2 regions of the Citrobacter sp. MNAZ 1397 genome follow, and region 2 is predicted to be linked to the other one. Evidence: predicted binding sites of a transcription regulator. Region 2 holds the regulator's gene; the other holds the start of a gene.

Region 1 (10,889 bases), 870 kb from region 2:
AAACGTGAAGGCAAACCGCAGCTGAAAAAACTGGAAGATCTGCCGAAAGATTACCAGGAGCCGGATCCTTATCTTGATGAGACCGCCCATATTGCTTTGGACCTTGCCCATCTTGAAAAAGATACCCCGGCGGCTGACCCCGCTCCCGCAAAATAACCTTCCAACAGGCACAAGAAATTGTGCCTGTTTTTTTAACAAGCTCCAGATGGCGTAAGCATTATGCTACAAAATGTAAAGTTGTGTCTTTCTGGTGACTTACGGCGTTCTGGTGCTTGAAAATAGCCGGATTAACCATACGATGTGGGTAATCGCATAGTGCGTTTTGTTAATTAGAGGTTAAAAGAAAATTATGATGCGTATCGCGCTCTTCCTGTTGACTAACCTTGCCGTCATGCTGGTGTTCGGCCTGGTGCTTAGCCTGACGGGCATTCAGTCGAGCAGCGTGCAGGGATTGTTGATTATGGCGCTGCTGTTTGGTTTTGGCGGCTCTTTTGTTTCACTGCTGATGTCTAAATGGATGGCACTGAAATCCGTAGGCGGTGAGGTTATTGAACAACCACGTAACGACATGGAACGCTGGTTGATGAATACAGTTGCGAATCAGTCTCGTCAGGCCGGTATCGCTATGCCGCAGGTGGCAATCTACCATGCACCGGATATCAACGCATTCGCGACAGGCGCCCGCCGTGATGCATCGCTGGTCGCGGTCAGTACCGGGCTTCTGCAGAATATGAGCCGTGATGAAGCCGAAGCGGTGATTGCCCACGAAATTAGTCACATCGCAAATGGCGATATGGTCACGATGACCCTGATTCAGGGGGTGGTGAACACCTTCGTTATCTTCATCTCGCGCATTCTCGCACAGATTGCATCAGGCTTTCTCAGCGGCAACCGCGATGACGGCGAAGAGAGCAACGGTAACCCGCTAATCTACTTGGCCGTGGCCACCGTACTGGAACTGGTGTTTGGTATTCTGGCCAGCATTATCACCATGTGGTTCTCACGTCATCGTGAATTCTATGCTGATGCGGGTTCTGCAAAACTCGTTGGTCGTGAAAAAATGATTGCCGCGCTCCAGCGCCTGAAAACCAGCTATGAGCCGCAGGAAGCCAGTAGCATGATGGCATTTTGCATCAACGGTAAGTCTAAATCGTTAAGCGAACTGTTTATGACTCACCCGCCGCTCGACAAACGTATCGAAGCGCTGCGTAGCGGGGCTTATCTCAAATAAGGCGTGAGCCTGAAATGAAAAAGCGCGTCATATGACGCGCTTTTTTTATGCAGTGCGCGGCTGTGTGATCCGCAAACCGCTGATGATAGCTGCGACGGTTGCCAGTATGCCTGCGAGCAGGAGTGATGTATGTGTCCCGTTTTTATCAAACAGGTTCAAGAGTAACGCCACCAGTGCCGCGCCGAAACTCTGCCCTAACAGACGGGCGGTACCCAGCATGCCACTGGCTCCACCGCTACGCTGACGCGGTGCGGAGCTGATGATGGTATGGTTGTTGGGTGACTGGAACAGGCCAAATCCTGCCCCGCAAAGGGCCATTCGCCAGATAATATCCACATCGGCAGGCGCTGCTGGCAGCATCGCCAGCGCAAATAAGCCGCATGCCATCATAGCCAACCCCAGCGCACCTAATAGCCCGGCATGGACACGTTCAATCAGATAACCTGCCAGCGGCGCCATCACCATGGTGGCTAACGGCCACGGCGTTAACAGCAGACCCGTTTCCACTTCGCTGCGCCCAAGTATCGATTGCATAAAGAAGGGCAGGGAAACGAGAGCCAGCATTTGTGCGCAAAAAGAGCAGATTGACGTACAAATCGATAATGAGAACAGTGGGATACGCAACAGGTCTATGGGTAACAGCGGCACCGGCAAATGCAGTTGCCGACGTACAAAGAAAATACCGATCACCAGCATGGCAGCAATTTCAGCGAGCACCAGGGGGGTGGATTGCCCCTGGGCAAATCCGCTCATCGCGGTTATCAGTAAACCAAACGTTAATGCGTTCATCACCGCGCTGGGGAGATCAAATTTCGGCATCGCGCTGCGTGAGCCATTGGCGGGCAAATAACGCAGCGCCAGTACCAGCGAGAGTATTCCCAGCGGCACATTAATCAAAAACAGCCACTGCCAGGAGGCGATAGAGAGAATGGCGGCGGCAATCGTCGGGCCTGCTGCCGAGGAGACGGCAACCACGAAAGAGTTGATCCCCATTCCACGCCCCAACTGGCGCTGTGGGTAAATCAGGCGAATTAATGCGGTATTCACACTCATCAGCGCCGCGCCACCGAAACCTTGCGCGACACGAGCAAGCGTCAGCGTGAGTAACGAATCTGACAGCGCGCAAAACAGGGACGTCAGCGTAAAGAGCACCAGCCCGCACTGGTAGACGCGACGGTAGCCGAACATATCGCCGAGGAAGGATAGCGTCAGCAACGAAATGACAATCGCTATCTGGTAAGCATTGACGACCCAAATTGAACTGGCCGCTGAGGCGTGCAGATCCCGGGCAATCGTTGGTAGTGCGACGTTAGCGATGGCGCCGTCTAGTACGGCCATGGTAATGCCAATAACAATCGTTAATATTGCGCCGTAGCGCTGTGGAACCGGTAAGCCGTCTGGCGTGGATTTATTCATGAGAAAAGCTGGGTTTTGCTTGTTCAATGATTTGTATAATGATTCTATCATCCGTATTTCGGTTTTATATCGCAGATTTGTAACGAAGTTGCGAAACTCGGATTGCGACGCACAGGCGAGAAATTTATAATAAAAAACTATTCTGATTTTTATAAAACACGGGCGATGAGGTGACTAATGGCTATTGCAGATTTGGACAAACAGCCAGACTCTGTGTCTTCTGTACTGAAGGTATTTGGCATTCTGCAGGCGCTTGGCGAAGAACGTGAGATCGGGATCACCGAACTTTCGCAGCGCGTCATGATGTCTAAAAGCACCGTATATCGCTTTTTGCAGACGATGAAATCACTGGGTTATGTTGCGCAGGAAGGGGAATCAGAGAAGTACTCTCTGACTCTTAAACTGTTCGAGCTCGGTGCGCGTGCGCTGCAAAACGTCGATCTGATCCGCAGTGCCGATATTCAGATGCGTGAACTGTCTCGACTGACCAAAGAGACTATCCATCTGGGCGCGCTGGATGAAGACAGCATTGTCTATATCCACAAAATCGACTCTATGTACAACCTGCGCATGTATTCGCGCATTGGTCGTCGCAACCCGCTGTATAGCACCGCGATTGGCAAAGTATTGCTGGCGTGGCGTGACAAAGAAGAAGTGGTGCAGATCCTTGAGGGGGTAGAGTACAAACGCAGTACCGAGCGCACCATTACCAGTACCGAGGATTTATTGCCGATGCTCGATACTGTTCGCCAGCAGGGCTATGGCGAAGATAATGAAGAACAGGAAGAAGGGTTACGTTGCATCGGTGTGCCCGTGTTTGACCGTTTCGGCGTAGTTATTGCCGGGCTGAGTATCTCCTTCCCGACGCTGCGTTTCTCCGAGGAACGCCTGCATGAGTATGTCAGTATGCTCCACCATGCTGCGCGTAAGATTTCTGAACAGATGGGTTATAACGACTACCCGTTCTGAGTGTGAAAACGCCGCCTTGATGGCGGCGTTTGTTTATCCGTTATCGACAACCGTTTCGCTTTTGCGCAGTACCGGACATTGCGTGAGTCCGATAATACCGCTGCTTGAGTGAACATATTGTGCTGTGCTGACGCCCCGGGCTGTCAGGTATTTACATTGTAATCCCAGACCGGCGGCATTTTCATGGCTGCCAATCAGCACGCCATATCCGCTGAGCAAAACACCAACCCAGACCAGCGCTACGACAATAATTGCCCGAATAAGAGTGCGCATCTTCATTCCTTGCGTTTGGATACTGTTTTCAGGCTACCGCTTCGGCGAGAGACCGCACACCCGAGCATTCCTAAAAACGCCGATTAGAGATACAGTTAGTCGCGGTTTAAGGAACTAATGTTAACCTGGCAACATAGAGTGGAGTATCGGAGAGTGGAGTGAAAAAGTTTAGATGGCTAATACTGATCGCCGTACTGGTGGTCTGCCTGTTACTCTGGACTCAAATGCTAAATGTAATGTGCGACCAGGATGTTCAATTTTTCAGCGGCATTTGCGTCATCAATAAATATATCCCCTGGTAGGGGCTTTTTTGTCGTTAATGATGTCCTTCCGTCTTGCCAGTGGTAAAATGTACCTCTTTGGTTGAGGTGGTAAAATGAACGAATTAATGAGTTCAGGCGCGCTTAACATCGCGTCTTTTGTTGTGTCGGTGGTGGTGTTGCTGGTCGGGTTGGTGCTGTGGTTCTTTATCAATCGCGCAAGTTCGCGGACTAATGAGCAGATCGAATTGCTCGAAGCATTGTTAGATCAACAAAAACGTCAGACCGCATTGTTGCGTCGTTTGTGCGAATCTAACGAACCGGAAAAAGAGGTTGCCCCGACGCCGGTCGCTGAAGAAGAAGGCAAAGGCGATGAATTTATCCGTCTGGTAGCAGAGCGTTAAATTCACCAAGGTGAGGGCAGCATGGCGCGTAAAAATCCCTGGTTTAATGCCGCGTTCCCTCACCATCGTCCCGACGGATTTACTAATCTAACGCCACGCGGTCATGCGTCTGGCGACGTAAAGCGTTGGCGGCAGGAGCGCAAAGCCGCAGGGTTGCCGCGTCCGCCTGCAGAGGGATATGCCAGCTTTATTGCCCAATGGTGGCAGCATGCAGAAATTAACGGTGACGATGACAGAGTCTGGTGGTTAGGTCACTCATCAATCCTGCTACGCCTGATGGGACAGTATATTTTGACCGACCCGGTTTTCTCTGACCGGGCATCGCCTCTACGTTTTGTCGGCCCACAGCGACGAACACCGCCTGCGCTGGCCATTTCCGAACTTCCTTCGCTTGATACTATCGTTATCTCGCACAATCACTACGATCATCTTGACGTCAGGACAATGCGCGCGCTCATACAGCGTTTTCCACACGTGACGATTTTTGTGCCGCTCGGTCTGGGAAGCTGGTGCCGTCGTTTGGGCGCACGTAATGTGATAGAACTCGACTGGTGGCAAAGCGTGGTATTCCAGGGACTTGTGTATACGGCGGTGCCCGCGCAACACTGGAGTATGCGTACCCCATGGGATCGCAATTCCGTCTTGTGGTGTGGTTGGGTCATCGAAAATAGCGCGCAACGGTTCTGGTTTCCTGGCGATACCGGTTACAGCGAAGACCTGCTGGCGATCCCACAGCGTTTGGGGCCGTTAAGCCTGGCAGCGCTCCCGATTGGTGCATACGCTCCTCGTTGGTTCATGGCCTACAACCATATGGATCCACAACAGGCGGTAACGTTATGGCAGCAGTTGGGTAAACCTTTGTCGTTTCCTGTTCACTGGGGTGTTTTTGAACTGGCGGATGAATCACTGGATGAGCCGCTGCGCGAGTTAGATAACGCATTAAGCGAAACGGCAGATGACGTTACTAACTTCATGACGCTGAAAATTGGTCAGTATTTATCTTTGCAAAATACAGGCGAATAGCACTGCTACTAATTTATTATTTAGAACAAGTTAAATATTTTTTATTTTTATCGAAACGTTTTTATTGCCTTTTTATGAGGCACTGTCATCAGACTTTCATTATTTTGGTGCACACTTCTGCTTAATTGCACAACAAATATTCGATGGTAAACCACCGCATTTGATTAGTTGCGAGAGGGGCGCATTTCAGGCGTTCCTGATGTGCGAAAAATGGCATACCTATGCGTTAATGCAGTAAGTGATATAAGCTATGCCGTAATATTTTTATCCCCCCACGTGGACGAATGGAACTCATTGAGCTATGGTAAAAAAGATGGGTTATCAACGTGGGCCAGAAGGCTGGTTGCCTGTCGTAATGAGGTTACCTTCTATGCATAAATCTGCATTGGTTGTATTGATAACTTTAGAATTTGTGCGACGGATCCAGGCCTTTTTAAAAATGGCTTGCCATAATTTACGTTGTGTGTGATAACACGTTTTGGGTCAAACGAGGTACAGTTCTGTTTATGTGTGGCATTTTCAGTAAAGAAGTCCTGAGTAAACACGTTATCGTTGAATACCGCTTCTCTGCCGAACCTTATATTAGTGCCTCAAGCAGTAATGTCTCAGTTTTATCTCAGTTAATGCCTACGGGCGAAGTATATACATTAAGGAATATTGCAAATGGCAAAGATTAAAGGTCAAGTTAAGTGGTTCAACGAGTCCAAAGGTTTTGGTTTCATTACTCCTGCTGACGGCAGCAAAGATGTATTCGTACACTTCTCTGCAATCCAGGGTAACGGCTTCAAAACTCTGGCCGAAGGCCAGAACGTTGAGTTTGAAATTCAGGACGGCCAGAAAGGCCCGGCAGCTGTTAACGTAACTGCTATCTAATTTCAAAACCACTGGTACTTGAGACGCCACCGGCGTATCAATGTCAGCGAAAAGCCTCGCCATTGTGCGGGGCTTTTTAATTTCTGCTTCGCATTCCCCGATGCGATGATTGGCGGTAAACTTGCGTCCTTTAAAGAGTTACGGAGTTGCCATGCCCTTCAGTTGCCCACTTTGTCACGCCCCCTTAACGCGTTCCGAACAGAGTTTTTCATGTTCACAACGCCACCAGTTCGACATAGCAAAAGAAGGGTACGTCAATCTACTGCCCGTACAGCACAAGCGTTCGCGCGATCCGGGTGACAGCGCGGAAATGATGCAGGCGCGTCGGGCATTTCTTGATGCCGGACACTACCAGCCGCTGCGCGATGCGATCGCGCTACAGCTACAGATGCGCCTGTCTGCGCCAGCAGAGGCAATACTTGACATTGGCTGTGGGGAGGGGTACTACACCCGGTCCTTTGCCGGCGTAGCGCAGAGCAAAGAAGCCCGGATGTTTGGACTCGATGTTTCAAAAGCGGCCATACGTGCAGCCGCAAAACGTTACTCCGATGTGATGTTTTGCGTTGCCTCCAGCCATCGCCTGCCTTTCCAGAATGAGAGCATTGACGCTATCGTACGCATTTATGCGCCGTGCAAAGCCGAAGAACTGGTACGTGTGGTAAAACCGGGTGGATGGGTTATCACCGCCGCGCCTGGGCCGCGCCATTTGATGGAGCTGAAAGGGTTAATTTACCGCGAAGTGCAGTTACATACGCCTGATACGGGTGAGATAGAAGGGTTTCGTGTCGTAGAGCAGCAATCGCTGAGCTATGAGATGGAATTAACGGGGGCTGAGGCTGTCGCGTTACTACAAATGACGCCCTTTGCCTGGCGGGCAAAACCGGATGTCCGGGAGAGACTGGCAGCAAAAGAGCGCTTTATCTGCCAGACCGATTTTACCCTGCATTGTCTGCAACGCGTTGATTAAGGCGCGAAGTGCGACCAGAGGATCTCAATACCGATCCCAATAAGCACAATACCGCCAAGAATTTCCGCCCGTTTGCCCAGCAGCGGGCCAATGTAACGCCCAATCATCATGCCGAGTGTGGACATCATGAGTGTCGCACAGCCAATCGCCAGCGCAGTGGCCAGAATATTCACTTGCAAAAATGCCAGGCCGACACCGACAGCCATCGCATCAAGGCTGGTGGCAATGGCGGTGGTAACTAACAACCAGAAGCCGTGACGGCAGGGCGCCTGCGTCTGTTCGTCGGTTTCACCGCGAAATCCTTCCAGCACCATCCGCCCGCCAAGAAAGATCAGCAAAATAAAGGCAATCCAGTGATTCCACTCCAGCACAAACTGGCTGGCAAGCATCCCCAGGCCCCAGCCAATAAGCGGCGTCAGGGTTTCAATTGCGCCAAAGATCAGGCCAGTACGGAGTGCTTCTGAGAATTTGGGTTTGTGCAGCGTCGCCCCTTTACCGATTGATGCAGCGAAGGCATCCATCGACATGCCGAAGGCGAGAAGAATGGTGGCGGATAAATTCATGCGAGCGTCCTGACCGGGAGTTCCATATAACACACCACTGCCCCCAGTAAACAGCAGTTGATGTGTCAATGGTCTCGCCTGACTGCATTGCATTCAGTCCGTACGCGCCACGTTTTGCAACGAGTATGTTGACACGTACATTTCCAGTAAACGGAAATCGGCTACTCCCCAACGACGGGCGCAACCTTAACATATTTTGAGAATATAAAACAACAGCAGAGAATTATTAATCCATTTGCCAGTTGATAACGATTAACATTTAGATTTATAGGTGAATATTACGTTAAAATCTTGAGCAATTTCTCGATCGCAATATAGCAAAGGCTATAATTGTGCTTATTTAATATACATCAAAAATTGCCGGGAGGGTTTCTGTAATTTATTGAATATTAATAAATAATTTATATATCCTCTCCAGGTCATCAATATTCTTTACCCGGATAAGCAGGCGCCGTTGTTCTAATTGCATTACCAGTACACCATCTTCAGATAAATTCATCTCCTTAATACGGTTATATTCTATCCAGACGCTGGAAAAGAAAAATCCCTGCGATTTGAAGATGATTTTGGGTATACGAATCCAAAAAAGATAAATGGCCAATAATGCAAGAGCAGATAATAACCATGTGGTTAATGACGTACCGTTATTTGTGACATTGTTGTAAATAAGGATAACCAGCAGGCCAACAAAAATAGTCGCATCAACACGGCTGCGGCGCAGTAAGGGGAGGGCGAGCAGAGTATCGCCGTGACGGCGGGGCAGGATAAGTTCATCGTAAATGGCAAATGCCAGCAGGGCGGCGATAAACAACATCAGTATGCTGTCCGTAAGCGTCATGGTTCCTCCTGAGAATAAAAAACCGGGGCAAGGCCCCGGTTATAACACAACAGATTACAGACCTAACAGGCCAATTGCATATCCCACAATACCGATGACAAAGAAGCCAACGATGATCCACAGCGGGTTAACTTTCTTACGTAACAACCACATACAGGCAAAAGTCAGCAGCAGAGGAACCAGACCCGGCATCAACTGATCGAGGATGGTTTGCACTGTCGTGACGTTTTGTTTACCGGTCTGGTCGGTTATACGCGAGACCACCAGCGGAATGTTTACGTGCGTCCACTTGTTGACCAGCGCCCCCATGACAAAGAGACCGAGAATGGATGCCCCTTCCGTCAGCTTCTGCAGAAAACCGCCGCCCATATCCTGAACGATATCGATACCTTTGCGGTAACCATACGCCACGCCGTAATAGCGGGTTGCCAGACGCACCAGGTTAAACAGGAAGAAGAACAGCAGTGGCCCAAGCAGGCTGCCACTCATGGCGATACCCGCGCCAAGTGCTGCGAAGACCGGACGTACGGTACCCCAGAAAATCGGGTCGCCAACGCCCGCTAATGGCCCCATCAGACCGACTTTGATACCGTTGATAGCACCATCGTCAATCTCTGCCCCGTTTGCACGTTGTTCTTCCATCGCCAGGGTTACGCCCAGTACCGGTGCCGCCACATAAGGATGGGTGTTAAAAAATTCCAGGTGACGCTTGATAGCTTGTTTACGCGCGTCGTTGTTCTCTGGATACAGGCGTCTGATAGCCGGTACCATAGAGAAGCAGAAACCCAGCGCCTGCATACGTTCGAAGTTCCATGAACCCTGAAACAGGTTAGAACGGATGAACACGCCACGAATATCACCCGGAGTGAGTTTTTTCTCAGTGGTAGTTTTAGTCGTCATATCAACCATTTCGCTCACCTGTTAGTCCAGTTCGTTATCGAGATCGTTATTACCAGCAGCCTGTGCAGGCGCGCCAGCAGAGCGGTTATATTTCGGGCTCAGTTGGATATAGAGGATGGCCATTACGGCACCAATTACACCGAGCGCAACAAGGTTGAAGTTAGTAAACGCCGCTGTCACGAAACCGAGGTAGAAGAATGGCATCAGATAGCCTGCGCGCATCATGTTGATGACCATCGCATAACCAACCACCACGATCATGCCGCCAGCGATATTCAGACCGCTTGTTACGACTTCCGGAATGGCATTCAGCATCCCCTGAACTTCACTGGTCCCTACAGAAATGGCAACGATAACGGCCGGGATAGCGATACGCATTGCTTGCAGGAACAGGGAAGAGACATGGATCCAGGACAATGCCGTAAGGTTGCCGTTCTCTGCCGCCTTATCCGCCGCGTGCTGGAATGCCACGGTAATCGTACGCACGATGATGGTCAGCACCTGACCTGCCGCCGCCAGCGGGATAGCCAGGGCGATACCGGCGCCGATGCTTTGATGTCCTGCAATAACCAGAACGGTTGAAATGATAGAGGCCAGCGCGGCATCGGGGGCAACCGCCGCACCGATGTTCATCCACCCCAGAGCGATCATTTCCAGGGTACCACCGATGATGATACCGGTTTTCATATCACCCAGGACGATACCCACCAGCGTACAGGCCACTAACGGACGGTGAAACTGAAATTCATCGAGTACCGATTCCATACCGGCAATACACGCGACGACGAACACCAGCACAATCTGAAGAGTGGTAATCTCCATTGTACTTCTCCTATGCTAAACAAACGTAAGTGTGAAACTGAGTCAACCAACCCGGCGCGATTACTTCGCTGCCTTGTTAATCAAATCCATCATTTTCAGTTTCGGGTCGTTAGAAACTTTGCGAACTTCGAGCTCAATATTGCGTTCATTGAGCTTCCTGAAGGCTGCAATGTCTTTGTCATCCACCGAAACCGCGTTGTTCACCTGAGTTTTCCCCTGCCGGTAGGCCATGCCGCCGATGTTAACCGAGGTGATTTTCACCCCTTCTTCGACAATGCGCAGTACGTCAGTAGGATTGGTAAACAACAGCATCACCCGCTCACCCGCATATTTCGGGTTGTTGTAAACAC
Region 2 (10,889 bases):
GTACTTTCCATGGTTTCCTGTTCCAGGATGTAAAAAAAACAAAAAACCACGGGATTTAACGTCCCGTGGTTAGTAAACCTTATTATGCAATCAATGGGCGCTGGATGTCACCTGACGCCCGGCGGCACGATCCCAGCACACTGCCAGAACCACCATCACCACTGTCGGCATCAACCAGGCCAGCCCCTGCTCCGCCAGCGGCAGACGCTGAGTCCAGGCCGGGAGCATATCGCTAAACGCAGACGCTTTGATACCGTCCAGCACGCCAAAGGCCAAACTGATAAACATCGCTGGCGCAATCACGCGGGTCGAATTGTGCCACCAGGAGCGCGTGAAGCTTAACACCACAAGTGCGATACACGGCGGATAAATCATTGTCAGCACTGGAATAGAAATTTGAATCAGATGGCTCAGCCCCAGATTCGACACCGCCATGGAGAAGATGCCCAGGATAAACACCAGCGCGCGATAAGAGAGCGGCAGATACTGCGAGAAGAACTCTGCACAGGCGCAGGTCAGGCCCACTGCCGTTACCAGGCAGGCGATAAAAATCAGCGCAGCCAGCAGGAGGCTGCCTGCACCACCAAAGGTATGGGCAACATAGGCATGCAAAATCGCCGCGCCATTGGCTGACTGATCCACCAGCGTCGAGCTATCGGAACCCAGACGGAACAGCGCCAGATACAACAGCGTCAGGCCAACGCCGGCCATCAGGCCAGCCCAGACGGTATAGCGGGTCAGTAAGCGGGCTTCCGTTACGCCGCGTGAACGCGCCGCATTAACGATAACGATACCAAACACCATCGCGCCCAGCGTGTCCATGGTGAGATAGCCATTCACAAAACCGTTCGAGAATGCTGCATGCTGATAAGCATCCATGGCATGGCTAATCGGACCGGCTGGCCAGATGATGGCAGCAACGGAAAGAATGATCAGCGCGATAATTTTCAGCGGCGCGAGAAAATTCCCGACGGTATCCAGCAACTTGCCAGGGTAGAGCGACACCAGAATAACCAGCGCAAAGTAGATAATGCTATAAATCAGCAATGGCAGTGAGCCTTCACCGGTCAGCGGCGCAATCCCCACCTCAAACGATACCGTCGCGGTACGCGGCGTGGCAAATAGCGGCCCCACCGCCAGATAGCAAACGGTGGCCAGCAGTACACCCGCGACTTTACCAATCGGAGTACTGAGGCTATCAACCCCACCGCCCACTTTCGCCAGCGCGACGACGGTCAGAACCGGCAGCCCCACAGCGGTAATCAGAAAGCCAATTGAGGCGGTCCAGACGTGCTCGCCCGCCTGCAAACCAACCATCGGGGGGAAAATGATATTTCCGGCGCCGACGAACAACGCGAAAGTCATAAAGCCCAGAGCAACAATGTCTCGTGGTTTTAAATGATGGGTCATAAACGTTTACTGCCTGTGGATGTGATGTTGTAAATGTTGAAATTTTCGCCTTATTTCAGCGGAACATTAGGGCGGAAATAACCTTAAAACGTAGCGGGAAACACTTCCCACATTGCGTGACGGAGAATAGTTTTTCGATTTACCACGCAAATACAGTCGGTCTGACGACATACGGGGCGCAATTTAAACGCTTATAACGTTTAAAGGCAATAAGGGATCGCAAAACCAGATGGTTATACCAACTCTACAATAAATGCCAGATGAAGATACTGTATATAAGAAAAACGGATGGCTAATCATGCGAACAAAAAATAGCCAGAGACATAATTTGTTTGAAGATTCGGGGAAAACGAAGAGAGAAAAGCGGGTCAATGACAGAAGTGGAAAGAAAAGCTGACACCTGAGGTGTCAGCTTGCGTTCTTCGCGACGAGACGTGCAGGTAAGGTAAAGCTGAAACGGGTGCCTTTGCCCGGCGTACTGTCGATCTCAAGCTTACTTTCGTGATGGTTAAGCGCGTGTTTTACGATAGCCAACCCCAGACCACTGCCGCCGGTTTGCCGCGAACGCGCTTTATCAACCCGGTAAAAGCGCTCTGTCAGGCGAGGAATATGTTCAGGTCCAATGCCCGGCCCATTATCGTCAACGATAAACTGCGCGCCAGAGGCCGCACGCTGCCAGCGCACGGTAATGTGTGTACCCGCTGGCGTATGGTTGACGGCGTTATAGACCAGATTCGAAATCGCGCTGCGTAGCTGATCCTCATTACCCAGCACTTTCAAGCCATTGTCGACGATGAATTCAAGCTCATGCTTCTTTTGGCTTAACGTCTGCGCCTCGCGCTCGACGACACGCAACATCATCGGCACATCAATAATCTCATTCGGCGGTAAGGTCGGCGCCGCTTCTATTTTGGAGAGTGTCAGTAACTGTTTGACCAGGCCTTCCATTCGCGATGTCTGCTCACGCATGGTGTGCAGCGCCTTATCACGCGGTGGCCCTTCCAGCGTCTGCTCCTGCATCATTTCCAGGTAGCCCTGCAATACCGTCAGCGGTGTGCGTAGCTCGTGGCTGACGTTAGCAAAAAAGTTACGCCGCGCCCCTTCAAGCTGATGCATTTGCGTCACATCACGCGCCACCATCAATAACTGCTGCTCGCTGTAGGGCATTACGCGGATCTCCAGGTGGCGACCACTGTTAAGCACCAGATTAAGCGGGCGGGCGAAATCTTTCGTTTTAAGGTAGCGGGTAAATTCCGGATAACGCAGCAGGTTGAGAATGTTTTGTCCGTTATCGTCCGGCCAGCGTAGATTCAATAATTGCTGCGCCAGGCCATTACACCAGAAAATAGCGCCCTCTTCGGTGGTCATCACTAACGCATCAGGTAACGACTCCGCGCCGCTACGAAAACGTTTGATCAGATTGCCCAGCTCGCGACGACGTTTTTTGTTACGCATCTGCATCTGATGCAGACCATAAAGTAGCGGTTCCCAGCTTCCCGTCCCCGGGGGTGGAGTCATACTTTTATCGACCCACAACCACCAGGAAAGACGCATTAAATTCCAGAAATGCCAGGCCAGTAACCCGGTGACTGCCGCCAGTAAAAACCAGGGCAGATAACCAAAAAAAGCGCCGAGCAGCGCAGCAGGTAGACAACAAAGGATGAGTTCGAGTACCAGCCTTTTCCATGACAGCCGTTCCAGCACGCGTCACACTCCTTTCAGATTTTAGAAACGGGTCGAGAAACGATAACCCGTGCCGCGAACGGTTTGAACCATACGATCGTGGCCGCTGTGTTCCAGCGCTTTACGCAGACGGCGAATATGAACATCCACCGTGCGGTCTTCAACATACACATTCGTTCCCCAGACATGATTCAGCAGCTGTTCGCGGCTGTACACACGCTCAGGATGGGTCATAAAGAAATGCAATAGCTTAAACTCAGTCGGCCCCATGTCCAGAGGATTTTCCCCGGTCATCACACGGTGAGAGCTTGGGTCAAGGCTCAGGCCCTGCATTTCAATGACTTCTTCTACCGCCATCGGGGAGATACGGCGCATGACGGCTTTAATGCGTGCCACCAGCTCCTTGGGCGAAAACGGCTTCGTAATATAATCGTCCGCGCCTGTCTCAAGCCCGCGCACGCGATCTTCTTCTTCGCCACGAGCGGTCAACATCATCACCGGGATATCCCGGGTCATCGCTTCACGCTTGAGATGTTTAATGAACTGAATACCTGAGCCACCTGGCAGCATCCAGTCGAGCAAAATCAGGTCAGGCCAGGGTTCATTAAGTTGGTTCACCGCGCTGTCATAATCTTCCGCTTCGACAGGTTGAAAGCCGTTTTGTTCGAGCACGAAGCACACCATCTCACGGATTGGCGCTTCGTCTTCTACGACCAGAATGCGTCTTGCCATAATTTGCCCTGTTTAATTTGAGTCATCAGCTAAGTGCGGCGCCATTATGCGTCACTTTTGTGACAGATTTATGAAACAAATGACCAACAGGTGACTCAAGCCTTTGTTTTATGACAGTGGGGAATTGTTTCACTGGCGGCTCGTGTGCCCCTGAATGTTATAATCGCGTTTACGCTTTTTTGCCACGGAACCGCTATGCGCATTCTCCATACTTCGGACTGGCACCTGGGTCAGAACTTCTACAGTAAAAGCCGCGCCGCTGAACACGACGCCTTTCTCACCTGGCTACTGGAAACCGCAGAAGAACACCAGGTCGATGCCATTATTGTTGCTGGCGACATCTTTGATACCGGCTCCCCGCCCAGCTATGCGCGCGAGCTGTATAACCGCTTTGTAGTGAAATTACAGCAAACGGGGTGTCATCTGGTGGTGCTGGCGGGGAACCATGATTCCGTCGCCACGCTGAATGAATCGAAAGATATCCTCGCCTGGCTAAAGACCACCGTTGTCGCCAGCGCAGGCCACGCGCCTTTTTATTTACCGTTGCGTGATGGCTCGCCCGGCGCGATTTTCTGCCCGGTGCCTTTTTTACGTCCGCGCGACATCGTGACCAGCCAGGCGGGACGCTCCGGGCAAGAAAAACAGCAACATTTGCTCGAAGCCATCACCCATTACTATCAGCAACAGTATAAGGCCGCCTGCGAATTACGCGGTGACAGCGTGCTGCCAATCATCGCCAGCGGGCATCTGACCACCGTCGGCGCCAGTAAGAGTGATGCCGTACGTGACATCTATATCGGTACGCTTGATGCCTTCCCTGCGCAAAACTTTCCGCCTGCGGATTACATCGCGCTTGGGCATATTCACCGTCCGCAAAAGCCTGGCGGACAAGAGCATATCCGCTACTGCGGCTCACCGATCGCACTGAGCTTCGACGAAACCGGTAACAGCAAATATGTCAATCTGGTGACATTTTCAGCAGGGAAACTGGCGGATGTGACAGCGCTGGAAGTCCCTGTTACGCAGCAACTGGCGGTTATAAAGGGCGATCTTGCGTCGATTCGTCAGCAGCTTGAGCAGTGGCGAGGCGGTCCAACGGATGCCCCCGTCTGGCTGGATATTGAGATCGCGACCGAGGATTATCTGAGTGACATGCAGCGAAAAATTCAGGCACTCACCGCCGATCTGCCGGTCGAGGTGTTATTGGTTCGCCGCAGTCGCGAACAGCGGGAGCGCATCCTCGCGGGGGAGCGTCGCGAAACCCTGAGCGAGTTAAAAGTGGAAGAGGTTTTCGCGCGTCGCCTGGCACAGGAGGAGCTTGATGACGTCCAGACTGCCCGCCTGCAGTCGCTCTTTTCCGAAACGCTCCACTCGCTCAATCAGGAGCATGACGCATGAAAATCCTCAGCCTACGCCTGAAAAACCTTAACTCATTAAAAGGCGAGTGGAAGATTGATTTCACCGCTGAACCTTTTGCCAGTAACGGCCTGTTCGCCATCACCGGTCCCACCGGCGCCGGCAAAACGACCCTGCTGGATGCCATCTGTCTGGCGCTCTACCACGAGACACCACGCCTGAATACCGTTTCGCAGTCGCAGAATGATCTGATGACCCGCGACACCGCCGATTGCCTGGCAGAAGTCGAATTTGAAGTTAAAGAGGTCGCTTATCGCGCATTCTGGAGCCAGAGCCGTGCGCGTAATCAGCCGGACGGCAATTTACAGGTCCCTCGTGTCGAGCTGGCCCGCTGTGCGGACGGCAAGATCCTCGCCGACAAAGTGAAAGATAAACTGGAACTCACCGCTGCCTTAACCGGGCTCGATTATGGCCGTTTCACCCGTTCCATGTTGCTCTCCCAGGGGCAATTCGCTGCGTTCCTCAATGCCAAACCGAAAGAACGCGCAGAACTGCTCGAAGAGCTGACCGGCACCGAAATCTATGGGCAGATTTCCGCCGATGTGTTTGAAAAACATAAAGTTGCCAAAGTCGAGCTGGAGAAACTGCAGGCGCAGGCCGAAGGCGTCGTGCTACTTACCGATGCGCAGCGGGAATCCCTGAATGCAAGTGTGCAGGCGCTCACTGACGAAGAACAGCGCCTGTCAGACGGGCAGCGCAGGGTGCAGGAGCAACTGAACTGGCTGATTCGCAGCGGTGAACTGCAAACCACCTGCGACCAGGCACAAAAAACCTGGCAGCGGGCACAGCAGGCACGTACCGACGCCGAACCACAACTGGCGCGGCTTGCACGGGTGCAACCCGCCCTGCTACTGCGGCCTGTCTGGGAACGGTTGCAGGAGCAACGCAAAGCACAGGACAGCCGTCTTCGCCAGAATGAAGAAGTGAATACTCGCTTACAGGCGAGCCTGGCGTTACGGGCACAGATTCGCGCCAGCGCCGCACGCCAGCATCAGGAATTGATGGCGTCGCAAAAAACGCTCTCACAGTGGCTTGAAGACAACAAACGCTTCCAGCGCTGGCAGACCGAGTTAACCGGCTGGCGGGCGATGCTAAGCCAGCAGGAAGATGACAAAAAGCCGTGGCATGCGCTGCAGGAACGCATTCAACAAAATGAACACAAATTACGTAACCTGATGACTGTTTCGCTGGAGATGACCACCGACGAGGTTACTGCAGCGATGACGCTCTGTGCGCAGAATCGCCCGTTACGTCAGCGACTAACCGCCCTACATGCACGTTTTGCCCCGCTACAAAAACATCTCGCCCAGCGTCAGCAAAGCCTGAGCGAACTCAAAGCGGAGCAGGAAAAACTGACGGCCGAACTGGCGCTTAAGCGTGAGCAATATAAAGAAAAAAACCAGTTGCTGACGGATATCCGCACCCTTTGCGAGCTGGAAGACCGCATCCATAGTCTGGAATCCGAACGTGCCCGCCTGCAACCGGGTCATGCCTGCCCGCTTTGTGGTTCGACGACGCACCCTGCGATTGCTGAGTATCAGGCCATTGTCCCTGGCGTGAACCATGCCCGCCGCGATGCCCTGGATCTCGAAGTACGCCAGATAAAAGAAGATGGCGTGGCGCTCGGCGAACGTCTGAAAGGGATAAGCGAGCGTATTGAAAAAGATGACCGCGAAGCGAAATCACTTCGGGAACAGGAGCAAACGCTCACAAACGAGTGGCAGGAACTGTGCCTGGCGTTGAACATCACCCTGCGGCCGCACCATGACATCTCCAGTTGGTTGGGCGCGCAGGATGCCTACGAACATCAGCTTTATCAGCTGAGTCAGCGCTTGACATTACAAAGCCAGATCAATGAGTTACGCCAGCAGGTTCAGCAATACCAGCTGGCGGCAGAGGCGCGCCGGGCAAGTCTGGCTGCCATGCTGGAGCCGCTGGGGCTAACGCTGCCGCCAGAAGGTGAAGAGGCACAATGGCTGGCAGCGCGCACAGCAGAAGCCGAACTTTGGCAGGAAAAACAGAGTGCATTTAGCACATTGCACGAGCAGATTGCGCTGCTGACACCGCTTCTCGATACCCTGCCGGAAGACGCTATCCCGGCAGAGATAAAAACCGTTGCCTTAGACAACTGGCGGCAGGTACATAACGATTGCGTGTCACTGCACAGCCAGTGGCAAACGCTGCAGCAGCAACTGAGGCATGAGACGGAGCGTCTGGCAGAGCTGGAAAAACAGTTTGTCGATGCGCTGGCAAACAGTGAGTTTGCCGATCAGCAGGATTTTCTCGATGCGCTGTTGAGCGACGACGAGCGCACGCGCCTGGAACAGCTTCGCCAGCGTCTCGATAGCGATGAGCAACAGGCAAAGGTACTGGTCGCCAGCGCTGAACAGGCTCTCGCAGCACACAACGCACAGCTTCCCGCCCCTCTGAGTGACGATACTGATACTGAAAAATCCCGTGAAGCGCTGGCATTGCTGGCGCGCCAGCTACGTGAAAATACCACCCGCCAGGGGGAATGCCGTCAGCAACTTAAACAAGATGCGGACAACCGCCAGCGCCTGCAGGCGCTGATGCTGGACATTGAAAGTGCGGCGCTGCGCTGCGACGACTGGGGGCATCTCAATGCGCTGATTGGCTCGAAAGAAGGGGATAAATTCCGTAAGTTCGCCCAGGGGTTAACGCTCGATAATCTGGTATGGCTGGCCAACAATCAGTTGAACCGCCTGCACGGGCGCTATCTGCTCAAACGCAAAGTCAGCGAGGCGCTAGAGCTGGAAGTCGTCGATACCTGGCAGGCCGATGCGATACGTGATACTCGCACGCTTTCCGGCGGTGAGAGCTTCCTGGTGAGCCTGGCGCTGGCGCTGGCGCTGTCGGATTTGGTGAGCCATAAGACCCGTATCGACTCACTCTTCCTGGATGAAGGGTTCGGCACCCTGGACAGCGAAACACTGGATACCGCGCTCGATGCCCTCGATGCGCTGAATGCCAGCGGCAAAACCATTGGCGTCATCAGCCATGTGGAAGCGATGAAGGAGCGTATTCCGGTGCAGATTAAAGTCAGGAAAATTAACGGCCTGGGTTACAGCAAGCTGGATAGCGTGTTTTCGGTGCCGCACACCTAATCGGTAAATACCCCGGATGCGGCGCAAACGCCTTATCCGGGCTACCGATCAACAACGTGCCACATATCGTAGCCCCGGTAAGCACAGCGCCACCGGGGTCGTTCCCGGATGCGGCGCAAACGCCTTATCCGGGCTACCTTTCAACAATGGGCCACATATCGTAGCCCCGGTAAGCGCAGCGCCACCGGGGTCGTTCCCGGATGCGGCGCAAACGCCTTATCCGGGCTACCGATCAACAACGTGCCACATATCGTAGCCCCGGTAAGCGCAGCACCACCGGGGGTCGTTCCCGGATGCGGCGCAAACGCCTTATCCGGGCTACCTTTCAACAATGGGCCACATATCGTAGCCCCGGTAAGCGCAGCGCCACCGGGGGTCGTTCCCGGATGCGGCGCAAACGCCTTATCCGGGCTACCTTTCAACAATGAGCCACATATCGTAGCCCCGGTAAGCGCAGCGCCACCAGGGGTCGTTCCCGGATGCGGCGCAAACGCCTTCGACAACGTGTCACATATCGCGGGGATTACACCTGCGGCCACAGCCATGCCGCGCCGCGTACGCCGCTGGAATCCCCGTGCAGCGCTTTGCGGATCGGGGTTTCACACTCGCCGCCGAAAACCCAGTTTTTCACCAGATTCGGTACGGTTTTATACAACCGTTCCACATTGCTCATCCCGCCGCCGAGTACAATCACATCCGGGTCGAGAATGTTCACCACATGGGCCAGCGACTTCGCCAGACGTAGCTCGTAGCGGCTTAACGCCAGCTCGGCCAGTGGATCCTGCTCTTCCACCAGGCGAATGATTTCATTGCCTTTAAGCGTATGTCCACTCAAGCGCTGATAATCGGTGCCAAAGCCGGTGCCGGAGATAAAGGTTTCGATGCACCCTTGTTTGCCGCAGTAACATGGCACTTCTTCACGATAGCGCAGCTCATCCTCATCCATCCACGGTAGCGGATTATGCCCCCACTCGCCCGCCGTCCCGTTGCCGCCGATATGCGAGCGACCATTGAACGCCAGTCCCGCTCCGCAGCCCGTACCGATAATTACCGCAAACACGGTCTGCGCGCCAGCCGCTGCACCATCCACTGCCTCAGAAACGGCCAGGCAGTTAGCGTCATTCGCCAGACGAACTTCCCGGTTTAAACGTTGGCTTAAATCTTTATCGAACGGCTTGCCGTTGAGCCAGGTTGAGTTGGCATTTTTTACCACGCCCGTATAAGGGGAAATAGAGCCGGGGATCCCCATACCGACGGTGCCGGTTTGCCCGGTTTCTTTCTCAGTCAACGCCACCAGCGAGGCCAGCAGATCAAGGGTTTGATGGTAATCACGCGGCGTCGGCTGACGATGGCGAAACAGCTCGTCGCCGCTATCGCTGAGCGCAATGATTTCCGTCTTTGTTCCGCCTAAATCGATACCAATACGCACATAATGCTCCTCATAGTTGGACAACGCATTCACATGCAAGCGCGGCGACAATTGGTTATCATGCCCGCTGCAATTAACGACTAGACCGTGGAAAATATCATGCTGTGGTTCAAAAATTTAATGGTTTACCGTCTCAGCCGCGATGTAGCGCTGCGGGCGGATGAGATGGAAAAACAGCTTGCCCCACTATCGTTTACCCCGTGCGGTAGTCAGGATATGGCGAAAACCGGGTGGGTTCCACCGATGGGTTCACACAGTGACGCGCTGACCCACACTGCGAACGGTCAGATTATTATCTGCGCGCGCAAAGAAGAGAAAATTCTGCCTGCTCCGGTGATTAAACAGGCGCTGGAAGCCAAAATTTCCCGTCTTGAGGCCGACCAGGGCCGCAAGCTGAAAAAAACCGAAAAAGATTCCCTGAAAGACGAAGTTCTGCACTCGTTGCTGCCGCGTGCTTTCAGCCGTTTTAGCCAGACTATGATGTGGATTGATACCGTTAATGGTCTCATTATGGTGGACTGCGCCAGCGCGAAAAAAGCGGAAGATACGCTGGCGCTGCTGCGTAAAAGCCTGGGTTCTCTGCCGGTTGTCCCCCTGACGCTGGAAACGCCTATTGAACTGACGCTGACGGAATGGGTACGTTCCGGTACGGTGGCGCAGGGCTTCCAGCTTCTCGATGAAGCCGAGCTGAAAGCCATCCTGGAAGATGGCGGCGTCATTCGCTGTAAAAAACAAGAACTGGTCAGCGATGAGATCGCCGTGCATATCGAAGCAGGCAAAGTGGTGACCAAACTGGCGCTCGACTGGCAGCAACGCGTTCAGTTTGTTGTGTGTGATGATGGTTCGATTAAGCGCCTGAAATTTGGGGATGAGTTACGCGATCAGAACGAAGATATCGACCGCGATGATGTCGCCCAGCGCTTTGATGCCGATTTTATTCTGATGACCGGTGAACTGGCGACGCTGATCCACAGTCTGGTAGAAGGACTGGGCGGCGAAGCCCAGCGCTAAGACGAAAAACAGCAGACGCTAAAAGCAGAACGCCCGGTTAAACCGGGCGTTTTTTTACAGATAACGGCACAGATAAGACGTCG

Evidence for each region. The regulator PhoB, encoded in region 2, activates phosphate uptake and scavenging genes when phosphate is short. The targets are predictions, from matches to a motif close to CTGTCATAAAACTGNCNNAT.
Region 1: a site for PhoB is predicted at 2,714-2,733, ahead of kdgR (DNA-binding transcriptional regulator KdgR). Genes of this name have one in related genera too.

What each region holds. Positions count from the first base shown of each region.
Region 1 covers NZ_JAKIVH010000001.1:2,100,712-2,111,600, reverse strand. The annotation lists gene prc (carboxy terminal-processing peptidase) at 1-156, shown strand, start outside; gene htpX (protease HtpX) at 350-1,231, shown strand; gene L2097_RS09900 (MFS transporter) at 1,277-2,647, opposite strand; gene kdgR (DNA-binding transcriptional regulator KdgR) at 2,825-3,616, shown strand; gene L2097_RS09890 (YobH family protein) at 3,650-3,889, opposite strand; gene mgrB (PhoP/PhoQ regulatory lipoprotein MgrB) at 4,048-4,191, shown strand; gene L2097_RS09880 (YebO family protein) at 4,266-4,553, shown strand; gene L2097_RS09875 (MBL fold metallo-hydrolase) at 4,575-5,576, shown strand; partial or broken gene L2097_RS09870 (DUF2627 domain-containing protein) at 6,083-6,227, shown strand; gene cspE (transcription antiterminator/RNA stability regulator CspE) at 6,240-6,449, shown strand; gene rlmA (23S rRNA (guanine(745)-N(1))-methyltransferase) at 6,601-7,416, shown strand; gene mntP (manganese efflux pump MntP) at 7,413-7,979, opposite strand; yybP-ykoY riboswitch at 7,986-8,161, opposite strand; gene L2097_RS09850 (DUF986 family protein) at 8,359-8,817, opposite strand; gene L2097_RS09845 (PTS mannose transporter subunit IID) at 8,872-9,726, opposite strand; gene manY (PTS mannose transporter subunit IIC) at 9,739-10,539, opposite strand; gene manX (PTS mannose transporter subunit IIAB) at 10,600-10,889, opposite strand, start outside.
Region 2 covers NZ_JAKIVH010000001.1:2,973,306-2,984,194, forward strand. The annotation lists gene proY (proline-specific permease ProY) at 1-11, opposite strand, end outside; gene brnQ (branched-chain amino acid transporter carrier protein BrnQ) at 91-1,410, opposite strand; gene phoR (phosphate regulon sensor histidine kinase PhoR) at 1,819-3,114, opposite strand; gene phoB (phosphate response regulator transcription factor PhoB) at 3,136-3,825, opposite strand; gene sbcD (exonuclease subunit SbcD) at 4,021-5,223, shown strand; gene sbcC (exonuclease subunit SbcC) at 5,220-8,366, shown strand; gene L2097_RS14000 (hypothetical protein) at 8,507-8,911, opposite strand; gene mak (fructokinase) at 8,890-9,795, opposite strand; gene rdgC (recombination-associated protein RdgC) at 9,895-10,806, shown strand; gene ppnP (pyrimidine/purine nucleoside phosphorylase) at 10,861-10,889, opposite strand, start outside.